DNA from 3 places in the Syntrophobotulus glycolicus DSM 8271 genome. Region 3 is predicted to be linked to each of the others. Evidence: predicted binding sites of a transcription regulator. Region 3 holds the regulator's gene; each other region holds the start of a gene.
The links. Region 3 encodes CtsR, which represses protease genes until heat stress. Its sites were predicted from a motif close to AAGGTCAANNAAGGTCAAAT; they were not measured.
Positions count from the first base shown of each region.

Region 1: the regulator CtsR is predicted to act here: its motif matches at 2,417-2,436, upstream of clpP (ATP-dependent Clp endopeptidase proteolytic subunit ClpP).
Region 2: the regulator CtsR is predicted to act here: its motif matches at 2,556-2,575, upstream of SGLY_RS09065 (DnaJ C-terminal domain-containing protein).

Region 1 covers NC_015172.1:3,070,106-3,074,423, forward strand. The annotation lists gene SGLY_RS15145 (hypothetical protein) at 1-402, opposite strand, end outside; gene galU (UTP--glucose-1-phosphate uridylyltransferase GalU) at 597-1,502, opposite strand; gene clpP (ATP-dependent Clp endopeptidase proteolytic subunit ClpP) at 1,753-2,361, opposite strand; gene SGLY_RS18190 (hypothetical protein) at 2,565-2,726, shown strand; gene SGLY_RS15160 (L-lactate permease) at 3,083-4,318, shown strand, end outside.
Region 2 covers NC_015172.1:1,849,997-1,854,314, forward strand. The annotation lists gene clpB (ATP-dependent chaperone ClpB) at 1-1,464, opposite strand, end outside; gene SGLY_RS09065 (DnaJ C-terminal domain-containing protein) at 1,504-2,457, opposite strand; gene SGLY_RS09070 (acyltransferase family protein) at 2,837-4,318, shown strand, end outside.
Region 3 covers NC_015172.1:320,904-325,221, forward strand. The annotation lists gene SGLY_RS01550 (NUDIX hydrolase) at 1-237, opposite strand, end outside; gene SGLY_RS01555 (hypothetical protein) at 415-1,230, shown strand; gene SGLY_RS01560 (CtsR family transcriptional regulator) at 1,460-1,933, shown strand; gene SGLY_RS01565 (UvrB/UvrC motif-containing protein) at 1,960-2,487, shown strand; gene SGLY_RS01570 (protein arginine kinase) at 2,477-3,529, shown strand; gene SGLY_RS01575 (ATP-dependent Clp protease ATP-binding subunit) at 3,579-4,318, shown strand, end outside.

The DNA of each region.
Region 1 (4,318 bases), 660 kb from region 3:
GGCAATTCCGAATGCCAATGTTTTTGCGGCGTCGCTCAAAGCGTTTGGACCAAAATATCCCGCTACTGACGGCGCCGGATTGAGCAAGCTGATATCAGGTTCTGTGTATTTTTTATTCCCTTTCTGATCTGTTGGGGTGGAAGTGGATTTTTCAGGCTGAGCAGACGGAGGATTGTTTGCCTGCCCCTCTGTTGCACTGTCGGATGGTGATGTTGCTTCCTGTCCGCTTGCAGTGCTGTTAACCGGTGGTGTTTGAATAACCACCTCTTCTGATGGAACCATATTTACTTGTCCTCTTAAAACCTTCCACGCCGTCGGACCGTATATACCGCCAACTATAACCACCCCAGCAAGAGCAACAGCTCCAGTTAAGGACAGTATTTTTCTGCGGTCCAGTCTCATCATACTCCCCCCTGTTTAATTATTTCTCAATAAGCTTAGCAATAGCCCAGGGAAAAGCATGTCGTTTTGAAGAAGCCGCAAGGCCTATTTTCTTGTAAAGTCCTGTTTAATCCGTCACGATATCCCGGCCACTGATTAATGTCCTGAAAACTTGTCCTCTTTTCGTTTTAAACACCCATTGTTTGTCCATTTTTTCAGACAAGCCTGAGGCCTTTTTGCTGCTCATCGTACCGGTTGATAAGCTCTCTTAAATAGCCGATGACATTTTCTCCTATCTCATGATGCGCTAAGGCAAATTCGATTGTCGCCCTGACAAAACCAAATTTATCCCCGACATCGTATCGCTTGCCGATAAATTGATAAGCAAAAACCTCCTGAGTTTTGCTTAGCTCCAGCAGGGCATCTGTCAGCTGGATCTCTCCTCCCCTTCCCGGAGGAAGATCAGCCAGGCAGTCAAATATTTCCGGCTCAAGAATATATCTTCCCATGATCGCAAGAGGGGTTTTGGGGGCCTGGGCGGGACTTGGCTTTTCGATCATATTCTCGGCTTTAAACAGCCTCGCCGACACCTTGCTTCCTTCAATTACACCATACTTGGATACTTCCTCCACCGGTATTTCCTGTACACCGATCATATTCCCCTGCCATTTTTCATAATATTTGATCATTTGTTTCAGACAGGGGACTTCCGAAGAAATGACATCATCCCCCAACAGGACGGCAAAAGGTTCATGACCGATAAACTTGCGGGCACTGTAGATCGCATGGCCCAGCCCAAGGGCTTCTTTCTGGCGGACATAGTGAATATCAACCATATCGGCGATATCTTTCACCATATGCAGCAGGTTTTCTTTTTGGCCTTTTTCAAGAAATACTTCCAATTCTACAGACCTGTCAAAATGATCTTCGATCGCGCGCTTATTCCGGCCTGTTACGATAATGACATCCTCGATTCCGGATTGAACGGCTTCTTCAATAATATACTGAATGGTCGGTTTATCCACAATAGGCAGCATTTCTTTGGGCTGAGCCTTGGTGGCGGGAAGAAATCTGGTTCCCAAACCGGCTGCCGGGATTACCGCTTTTTTGATTACAGTCAAGGATTTTCCTCCTTATTCCTTTGATATTTGAGTCCGGATGCTTTGATGTTTGAGTCCGGATGCTTCAGGTTTCATTGATGATTTCGGCTGCTTAAACGTCATTGGTTTCCATCAATTATTATATGTAGGATTTTCTTGTTTATGAAAAAGACACGGAATTCTTTTCCGTGTCTTTTTCCTGCCGTTTTCATTTTCGGTTTATGATTTGGGGCTATTTTCTTGCGCCCTGTCTGTCTTTTTCGGATCTGCCCTATTTTTTCTTGGCCACCTGCTCCGACTTTTCCAGGATCTGGTCTACGAGGCCGTATTCTTTGGCTTCCTGAGCGGTTAAATAGCGGTCCCGGTCGGTATCCTGCTCGATTCTTTCTACCGGCTGACCGGTCATCTCTGCAAGCAGACGGTTCATTCTTTCTTTCACTCTCAAAATATGCTTGGCATGAATCTCAATTTCCGTAGCCTGACCGGACAATCCTCCCAGAAGAGGCTGGTGAATGAGGATTTCAGAATTGGGCAGAGCAGTACGTTTCCCCTTCGCCCCTGAAGCAAGCAAAAAAGCTCCCATACTGGCTGCCAGGCCGACACATATGGTATGGACATCCGCTCTGACATGCTGCATGGTGTCATAAATAGCCATACCGGCACTGATCGAACCTCCCGGGCTATTAATATAGAGAAAAATATCTTTTTCCGGATCTTCCGCATCAAGGAATAAAAGCTGGGCAACAATCAGATTGGCCATATAATCATCAACTTGGCCGCCCAGAAAAATAATCCTGTCCTTCAAAAGCCTGGAATAGATATCATAGGAACGCTCACCGCGGTTAGTCTGCTCAACTACCATAGGAACAAGATAACTCATGTGTATCCCCCCAACTTTTTATTATTCTGATCCCTAGTGGTATAAGTATATTACAATGGTCAATAAAGGTCAAATATTTTTAGCTATTCATTCCAATTTTTTATGTTCATATTTTTTTTTGTCCCGGAAAGAATAAGGTTAAACGTCAATGAACGTCACAGAAACAACTTTATATTGATCTATTGACGGAAAGGAGCTTTCTTATGCGGAAAATATCTTCTGATACCATGCACTATGTAGACGATCTGCGCAGAGAAATTAATAAGCTTTATGCCGCCCCTTTATCGACATTATTGGACGAGGAAACCTTTCACCGTGAACCATGTGCTGAAAATCATCATCCAGAAACCAAATTAGAAAAATAAAAGATCATTTTTCACGATCATTTTTATTTTTTTCATTTTTAATTTTAATTTATATTGTTTGAATTTTTAGAATAATTTAATTATTTAAATTGTCTAATTTATGAAAAAAAATTTAGTTAACATTTATGATGTTTATGTTATAATTATGTTAAAATTTTAAATTAATTGACATGCAATAGCTTAATTTAATGAAAATTCCTATTATTTGTCAATTAAGTATTCTGTTGCCGTGAGGGGGGATGAATAGGCGAGACATGTTCGATCATTAACTTTTTGTTCTCTCAGTTTCATGGTTCTTTTTTTTGTTGTTTTTTGTAATAATTTTAATTTTTTTTAAATGTGAGGAGGTCTTCCACTTGGGTCAGTATTTGCAAAACTATAACCCAACCGGCAATGTTGTTCTGTCAACTTTATTGGCAGCTCTTCCGATTCTTCTCTTCCTTTACCTTCTGGCCGTCCATCCGCATAAGACCAAGGACGGGCGCAAAGAGTACGGGATCTACGCTCCTTATGCAGCGATCATTTCCGCTTTAAGTGCGTTCGCACTTGTTCTTTTTGTCATGAAGATGCCCGTTCCTATGGCGATATCGGCATTCATATACGGAGCCGCCAAGGGCCTGTTCCCTATCGGCTGGATTATCTTCGCCGCGATCTTTCTTTATAATACAACGGTTATCTCCGGTAAATTCGCCGTACTTAAGGATTCTTTATCCGGCATCACCTCAGACCCCCGGCTGCAAGTCCTTCTGATCGGTTATTCTTTTGTCTGTTTTATGGAAGGCGCCGCCGGTTTTGGGACTCCGGTCGCTGTCTGTGGTTCTATTTTGGTAGGGATGGGCTTCAATCCAATGACTGCCGCCCTTGTCTGCCTGATCGGTAATGTCGCGCCCGCTCTCGGCGCTCTCGGCGTGCCGACCTTCACCCTCAGTGATGTTTCCGGTCTGCCTATTCTGGAGCTTACCCAGCAGTCCGGCCTGCAATTTATCTTTATGCCTATTGTTGTCGCCTTTTGGGTGGTCGGAGCCTATATCTTCAGAGAAAAAGGGAAATGGTCCGATCTTTGGGCGGTTGCCCCGGCAATTCTTGTTTCCAGCGGTACTTTCGCCATTGTCCAGCTGTTTACAGCCATGAAGGGCTGGTATATGATCATCGGTATGCTCGCCGGGATCGTGTCTATCCTCTGTACGATGGTCTTCCTGAAAATCTGGAAGCCGAAAAAAGGTTTTGGTCAGCAAAAAGCAGTCACTCCGGCGGCTCATCCGACCAAGGACATCGTGATGGCCTGGATGCCCTGGGTACTTCTGGGCATTTCCGTCACTCTCCTCAGTGTGCAAAGCATCAAAGATTCCCTGAACAGCATTTTTATCTGGAAGTATACCGTACCCAATCTGGACGGACTTTCTCTGGTCCAGCCTCCGATCGGGGACGGAAGCCTCCACGCTGTTTTCACCTGGGATATCCTGACAATGGGCGGCACGGGAATCATGGCCGCAGCCATAATCTCCGGTCTGCTTGTCCTCCGCCTTTCCGGCCAGCAATGGGCTAAGGCGTTCTCGGTAACAGGGAAGAAAATGAAGTCATCCCTTACTCTG
Region 2 (4,318 bases), 1.5 Mb from region 3:
CATTTCAAGTCGTATTCTGTCGATATCTTCTTTCAGTTTTTGAATTTTACCGATTTTCTCCCTTTCCCCGGAAAGCTTGACCTCGAGCAGATTGCGTTTTTCCTGGAGGTTGGCCAGTTCCTTTTCAATATTGTCCAGTCTCTCCTTGCTGGCCTGGTCTTTTTCTTTTTTGAGAGCCTCTTTTTCAATCTCCAGCTGCATCATCCGGCGCTTCAGGTCATCCAATTCCTGGGGTTCGCTGGTGATTTCCATGCGAAGCCTGGCAGCGGCCTCATCCATCAGGTCGATGGCTTTGTCCGGTAAAAACCGGTCACTGATATAGCGGTCGGAAAGCGTGCTGGCGGCAATAATCGCGCTGTCGGCAATTCTTACACCATGGTGAGTTTCGTATCTTTCCTTAAGCCCGCGAAGGATGGAGATCGTATCCTCGACACTGGGCGGTGATACGATTACTGTCTGAAAACGCCTCTCCAGGGCCGCGTCTTTTTCAATATGCTTACGGTATTCATCTAAAGTGGTTGCCCCGACCAGCCTCAGCTCTCCGCGGGCCAGCATAGGCTTCAGCATATTGCCGGCATCCATGGCCCCTTCGGCTGCCCCTGCTCCCACCACTGTATGCAGTTCATCAATGAACAAGATGACATTTTCCTTTTCCTGTACTTCTTTAAGCACCGCTTTAAGCCTTTCCTCAAACTCACCGCGGTATTTGGCCCCGGCGATCAAAGCGCCCATATCCAAGGAAATCACATCTTTGTTTTTGATCGATTCCGGAACATCGCCCCGGACAATTCTTTGAGCGAGGCCCTCCACAATAGCGGTTTTCCCTACTCCCGGTTCACCGATCAGAACAGGGTTGTTTTTGGTGCGGCGGGAGAGAATCTGAATGACCCTTCTGATCTCATCATCCCTGCCGATGACGGGATCAAGCTTGCCGCGCCGGGCCCAGGTGACCAGGTTGCGGCCGTACTGCTCCAAAGCGGCATACGTGCTTTCCGGGTTTTGACCGGTGACCCTCTGTGATCCCCTGATTTCTTTGAGGACACCCAGGAGAACCTCACGGGTAATTCCGGCTTTTTTAAGAATTTTTTCCGCGTCGCCCTGAGCCTTGGCTAAAATAGCTAAAAGAAGGTGTTCTGTGCTGACATATTCATCACCAAACGGTTCCATTTCATCATGGGCCGCCACAATGACTGTGCGTGTTCTTTGAGAATACATGATTTGCGCGGCGCTGCCGGTGATGCTGGGAAGCTTGTTTAGGCCGGCTTTTACCTCGGCGATAACAGACTGAGCAGAGATATTCAGCTTTTGCAGGATCTGCGGAACTACGCCTTCTTCCTGCTCCAGCAGGGCAAGGAGTAAGTGTTCAGGTTCAATCAGGCTGTTTTTTCTCTGCTCGGCCAGATTATTGGCCTGGATCATTGCCTCTTGTGATTTCTGGGTTAATCTGTTGGTATCAAACGCCATCGTAATTCCTCCTTTGCAAATCAAATCATCATTTCTTTTTTATTGATTGTGATACTTGGCATATAGTTCTCTCAACGCTTCGATTTCCCCTTCTGCCATTGTCTCAGGCAAAACTATGGCAATTTTAAGATATAAATCTCCATGGTTTTTGGGATCTTTGAGAATCGGCATTCCTTTACCCTTCAGCCTGATGCTTTTTCCGTTCTGAGTATTGGCGGGCAAATTGAATTTCACTTCACCATTAATCGTCTTTACTTTGATTTCTCCGCCCAGTACGGCTGTATAAAAATCAACCGGAACAGTCAGGCTCAAATCATCATTTTCTCTGATAAAGCTGGGATGCGGAGCAATCCGGATCTTTAGAAAAAGGTCTCCTCTTTGCCCTCCGTTGACGCCTTCCTTCCCCTGTCCTGCCAACCTGATTTTAGAGTTATCCCGGACGCCCGGAGGGACCTTGGCCTGAATCCTCCTGTTCGGACCGATATTGATCAGTCTGGTCGTGCCCTGAAAAGCTTCCTCCAATGAAATCTCTATCTCACCTTCCAGGTCGTTTCCTTTTCGTGAGCGGCGGCCCTGCTGTGCAGCCCCATAGGAGAAACCTTTTCCTCCCATACCGAAAATATTGGAGAAAAAGTCGGAATATCCCCCGTATTCTCCAAACAGGTCGGAAAAATCTTCCGGGGACATTGTTCTGCTGTACGTTCCGCTATTGGGAGCGGCCTGCCATGCTCCCCAGTCATAGCTGCCTCTGCCCCCCTGGTTCTGCCAGTGCTGGTAGTCCTGACGCAGCTCGTCGTACTTTTGCCGTTTGGCCGGATCACCTACAGCCTGATAAGCTTCATTGACTTCTTTGAATTTTTCTTCAGACTTCTTGTCTCCGGGATTTTTATCGGGATGATATTTTTTGGCCAGTTCTTTATACTTCTTTTTGATCTCTTTTATATCTGCTGTCGGAGCGACTCCTAAAACACTGTAATAATCTTTAAAATCCATAAAAATAACACCTCTTTTTAAGTAAAATCATTGTTAGATTAACCATTCATAGCAATAATAACCAACTGGCTGCCTCTATTATAAGACGAAAATTTTCAAAGGTCAATATTGGTCAAATAATATTTTGTTATTCACTGACATTAAGAGCGGTGCCGGTATTCGTGAATAAATTTCTTGGATTCAGATGAAGAAGCTCTCTTTCGTCAAAAACTTCATGGATTTATCTATATCGAAAAGTTCTTGACAATTTTTGAGTTTCTTTTTATATTTTAACTTTTTTGTAACCATTTTTAAGTCTTTTGTAAAGCTATTTGTAACAAAAATTGGTATCTTTATCTTAGGATGTCCTAATTTTTACTGAAGAAGGGGAATGATCGTGATGCTGAAAGAAAAAGAACAAAAACGGAATACATACATTCCCGGCTTGGATGGACTGCGGGCAATAGCTGTTTTGGCGGTGATTGCCTATCATTTGAACTTCAAATGGGCCTCGGGAGGGCTTTTGGGGGTCTGTTTGTTCTTTGTTTTATCAGGCTATCTGATTACCGATCTCCTGGTCAGCCAGTGGAATTTGTCGGCGCGGATCGATTTTAAGGATTTTTTCCAGCGGCGTGCTCGCCGGCTGCTGCCGGCCTTACTGGTCATGCTGGCAGGAACTGTGATTTGGACTGTCCTGCTGAATCCCGCCCGTTTAGATTCCCTCAAAGGGGATATTCTGGCCGCCGTTTTTTACCTGAATAATTGGTGGTTAATTTTTCACGATGTTTCCTACTTTGCCAGCTTCGGTCCTCCTTCCCCTCTGGGCCATTTGTGGTCTTTGGCTGTAGAAGGGCAATTCTACCTGGTTTGGCCGGTATTGTTAGGGCTGGGGCTGCGTTACCTGCCGCGCAGAGGCTGGCTGGTTGTCCTGACTTTGGCTGGGATTTTGGCTTCAGGTATAGCGATGGCCCTGCTTTATCAGCCCGGTACGGATCCCAGCCGGGTCTATTATGGTACGGATACAAGAGTTTCGGCCCTGCTGATCGGAGCAATACTGGCTCTTGCCCTGCCGCGGCAGAAATTATCCCTTACCCTGCCATCCAGAGACCGTTTGCTTCTGGATCTGGTTGGAGCAGCCGCGTTGATTGCTGTTCTGCTGATGATCTGGCAAACGAACGAATATGATTCTTTCCTTTATCGTGGCGGACTGCTGTTATTTTCCCTGATCTCAGCCGTCTTGATCGCCGTCCTCGCCCATCCTGCCGGCCGTCTGGCCAAACTGTTGGGGAAACAGCCCCTGCGGTGGCTTGGTGTTCGTTCTTACGCGATTTATTTATGGCATTATCCTGTTATTCTCTTAACAAGCCCTTCTGTAAATACCGGGGGGCTGGATATGATGCTGGTTTTGAAGCAATTGGCGGCCATAATCATTTTGGCTGAATTATCCTGGCAGCTGATTGAAAAGCCGGTCCGCTTTCGGGCTGAACAAAGGCAGCCCGGGAAATTTCCTGATCTGAAATACAGGCTGAGATCCTTGGGCCGCAGTATGCGCTTTGCCTTAGCGTTTTATTTTCTGGGGTTATCTGTTCTCACCATAGCAGGAGTAACGTGTTTAAAGACAAAGGACCTGGATACTGTCTTATCCATAATTGGTGTTTCTTCAGCCCCGGAAATCAAGACCGCAGAACAAATTGATTTTGCTTCTGCCTCATCGTCGATGGCTGTCCTCAATCTGCCGGCGGCAAAGCCTAAACCTGAGCCTGAAGCAGAGTCTGAGTCAAAACCCGAAGCGGCACAGCCTCCGGTCTCACCCCCAAAAACCGGCTCAGGCCAAGGTGTGATCATTATCGGCGATTCGGTAATAGCCGGTGCCAAATCCGCC
Region 3 (4,318 bases):
CTGTTCGACAAATCCGCCCGGAATTGTCCAGCGGCCTTTGCCTGGATGATAAGCACGCTGGACCAACAGGCCTTTGTTGTTCTTCACGATAACACCGCCAACACCCAGGGAGAACTCGCCCCAGTGAGTATACCCGCAAACAGGGCATTTAAGGCGTCTTTTATCTTCAATGATATTGTATTCCAGTAAAGCGGAACAAAGAGGGCAGTACCTAAATTCGTTTTGGGCAAAAGCCATAAAAATTCACTCCCGTTCGATAGATCATCTTCCCAATAAACTATTGTATAATTAATTATTTATTTGAGCAAAACAATTTATTTGCTCGTAAGATACAGGAGATTAAATAAGTTTGTAGAATAATATAACTTAAAATTCAGGCAGTACTTTAGGTGTCTTGGAGGTTTTGAGCAACAGATGGAAAAAGAATTGTGGTTGGATAAGCAAGAAATTGAGCAGCTTCTTTCCGGTTCCTTATTCTGGCAGGATGTCCAAAACAGGGCTGATATAAAGATTATGCATAAACCGAAAGAAGACCCATCAACCGTGGAGGAACAAAAACCGACCGGCAATTTTATGAGAGACGAGCTTTGGGGCAACCGAGGCACGGAACAGAAGTCTGCCGCCGTTATAAGTAAAGATAGACCCGGACAAGACAGGATTTCGGAAATAAGCGAAGCTGAAAAAGATGATGGGCAAATGGGTATTGCTCTGGCTGAACCCGATCTGACGGAAGCAGGGCCTGTAGAGGCAGAAATCCCGGAAAAGGAATCAGAGAAAAGTCCGCGAAACGAATCAGAAGCAGAGGTAAAGACAGAAGCGACAGAGACGGAGCAAGCGGCAGCACCTGTACCGGCCGCAGAAGAAAGAAATGACGAAGAAGCGTTTCAGACCAAACATAGAGAAGGCAAACCGGATAACGATGAAGTACAGGCGGAAAACATCGAGGCTGAAGAAACGGCCGAGAGCGTCCAGAATGGGGTAAGCCTTTCCGGTCCTGAAGAATTTATGGAGATGGGACCGCAGACAGGGAGCATACCTGAAATAGAAGAGATGGAAAAAAGTTTGGAGAAAACCTTTGGCAATGGAAATGAGTTTAAGAAGCTCATTTTAGAAAGAGAACTTGAAAAAGGTTTTGAGAACCGGCCGTTTGACGGAATAAAGATTGTAGCTTTAATGGGAATAGTTGCTGCGATTACGATTGCGGTCTGGATATTCTTTTTGTCTAAATAATTTTTTTATATTATGGTTATGGACAGGTGATGTAAATATTACCTGTCTTTCTTTGTTTTTTAGAAAAAAGCTTTGCAAAAAAAGTAAAAAAGAGTAATATAAATATAAAGGTCAGAAAAGGTCATAAGGTCAAGAAAGGTCATATAGATAAAAAGACTTCTATAAGATGGTTGTGATTACTCATCAGGAACAGCCGAATGACCGGATCGCAGAAAGGAGGTATCGCAGGATGCGGAATCTGGCGGATCGAATAGAAGAATATATCAAGAAAACAATCGGGCAGGCGCAGGAAGATTTTATTGTCCTGCAGAGAGGCTTTTTAGCAGAGATTTTTTCTTGTGCTCCTTCTCAGATCAACTATGTACTGACAACCAGGTTTACGGCTGAAAAAGGGTATTTGGTGGAAAGCAGGCGGGGCGGCGGCGGATATCTTAGAATCGTGAGACTGGGACTGGATCCTGAAGGGAAATTTCAGCGCTTGATGAGTGAGCTTATTGGAGACCGGCTTTCTCAGGACCGGGCATTTGACCTGATCAGCAGGTTGGAAGAAGAAGAAATCTTTACGAGAAGAGAAGCCGCGATCATTAAGAGTATTTTTACAGATAAAATATTGGAACCGTATGTCAATGATCAATCTTCCCTGAGAGCGAGACTGATGAAAGATATTTTGGCTAATCTGTGCAGGGAAGATATAAAGGATTAGAATTTTTGAAAAAAGGAGAGGCTTAAATGATTTGCGAAAACTGTCATGTCAGAGAGGCTAAGGTTCATTTTACTAAGATAGCCAACGGACAAACCGGTGTAATGCATTTATGTCAGAAATGTGCCCAAAAAATACAGGGCTTTGGTTTTGGCATTTATCCGGGCATGGTTTCTGATTTTCTTCAAGCTCTCTTTGAAGCTGAATCCAATAAGCAGTTTGTTCAGTCTGAAAATAAGGAGACTGAAAAGTGTCCTTTGTGCGGGATGACTCTTTCTAAGATTCAACAACATGGAAAGATCGGCTGCAGTGAATGCTATAATCAATTTGAACCACAGTTGGAAGTATTATTGCGGAAGATTCACGGCGGTGGGTTTCATGTGGGAAGAGTACCTGCACATGGCCGGCCTGAATTGCAATCCAGAAATGAATTGCAGCAGTTAAGGAAAAAGCTGCAGGAAGCAGTGCACAGCGAAGAATTCGAAGAAGCGGCTGTCTTGCGGGATCGGATCAAAGAACTGGAGAAAACGGCTGGTGGTGAGCAGGATGGAAAATAAAGAGTTATTGGTGAAAGACAGCTGCTGGATGCAAAATATCCAGGACACTCCTATTGTTTTAAGCACCCGAGTCAGGCTTGCAAGGAATCTGGCCGGAGCTTCTTTTCCGCATATTCTGGGAGCTGAAGGCGGAAAAGAAGTGGAGAAAAAGATTTCTGATACTTTTGGGGAAACGGTTGTTTCAGGGGAGCAATTCACCTATTTATCACTCGGCGTCCTCAATCCTCTTGAAAGAAGAATTTTGGTTGAAAAACACTTAATCAGTCCGGACTTGGCCAATGGCAAGGAATTCAGCGGTGTAGCCCTTACAGACAGTCACAAAGTATCTGTAATGGTCAATGAAGAGGATCATTTGCGGATTCAAGTACTGATGCCGGGTTTTAATCTCAGCGAATCACTGGCTTTGGCAAAAGAGACGGATGAAAAGATGGAAAGCAAATTGGATTTTGCTTTTAAAGAGAAATTTGGTTATTTGACGGCTTGCCCGACAAATGTAGGCACCGGTCTGCGGATATCGGTTATGATCCATCTCCCTGCTTTAGTCATGACCAATCAAGTTCAACAGGTATTAGGGGCGCTTACTCATATCGGATTGGCCGTTCGGGGGCTGTATGGGGAAGGTTCGAGAGCTTTAGGGAATGTTTTTCAGATATCCAACCAAGTGACCTTAGGGAAGAGTGAAGAGGATACCCTGGCATATCTGGAGACAATGACGGGGCAAATTGCGGAAAGGGAGTCTCAGGCGCGCCAGGACTTGTGGAAAGAAGTGGGAGTTATGCTCCAGGATAAGGTCTGGAGAGCAAGGGGGACCCTTGAACATGCCAGGCTTTTAAGTGGGGATGAAGTGATTGGTCTTCTGTCGGAAGACAGAATGGGTGTGGAAATGGGGATTCTGCCCAAAGTTCAGGCAGGATTTGCCTCTTTGCTGGTCAATTCCTCTTATGGCTGTCTGCAATATAGGATAGACAGGCCTCTGGATGGCAATTATGCTGATTTCGAACGAGCGAATTATATCCGAGGTGTGTATCATACCAAGGATTAATTACAATATTTTATTTAGTATTAATTTGTTGGAAAGGAAGTGTTCAATTATGCCCGGACGTTTCACACAGAAAGCAGAACAAGTTTTTTTACTCGCGGAGAGTACCGCCAAAAGGATGGGTCATAAGACTATTGGGACAGAACACATCCTTCTGGCCCTGCTGGAAGAGGGAGAAGGTGTTGCGGCCACAGCGTTAAAAGAAATGGGCCTGGATGAAGAAAAAATGAGTGGAAAAATTATTCAGCTGATTGGAATTAGTGAGCCGATCGCCGGTGAGGTAGGGTTATCACCGCGAGTAAAAAGAGTTATTGAAATTGCCACCGAAGAGGCCCAAAGGCAGGGTGTAAACTATGTGGGCACAGAGCATGTGCTTCTGGGTATTCTGATCGAAGGAGAGGGGATAGCGGCCAGAGTTCTTGCTGATCTTAAGGTTAACCCTGAAAAACTCTGGGAACATGTTGTGGCTCTTCTGGGCGGAGAGGCGGAAAACACTTCTGTACCGGGGAGCAGCCCCGGTATGACTGGTGGTAAAAATGTTTCGTCCAATACCCCCGCATTAAATGAATTCGGTCGTGACCTGACAGTCATGGCCCAAGAAAAAAAGCTTGATCCGGTCATTGGCAGAGAAAAAGAAATAGAAAGGGTCATTCAGGTGCTTAGCCGTCGAACCAAGAACAATCCCGTTCTGATCGGGGAACCTGGTGTAGGCAAAACAGCTATTGCCGAGGGTTTGGCCCAAAGAATCGTAAGTGGCGGTGTTCCTGAAATTCTTGCGGACAAAAGAGTTGT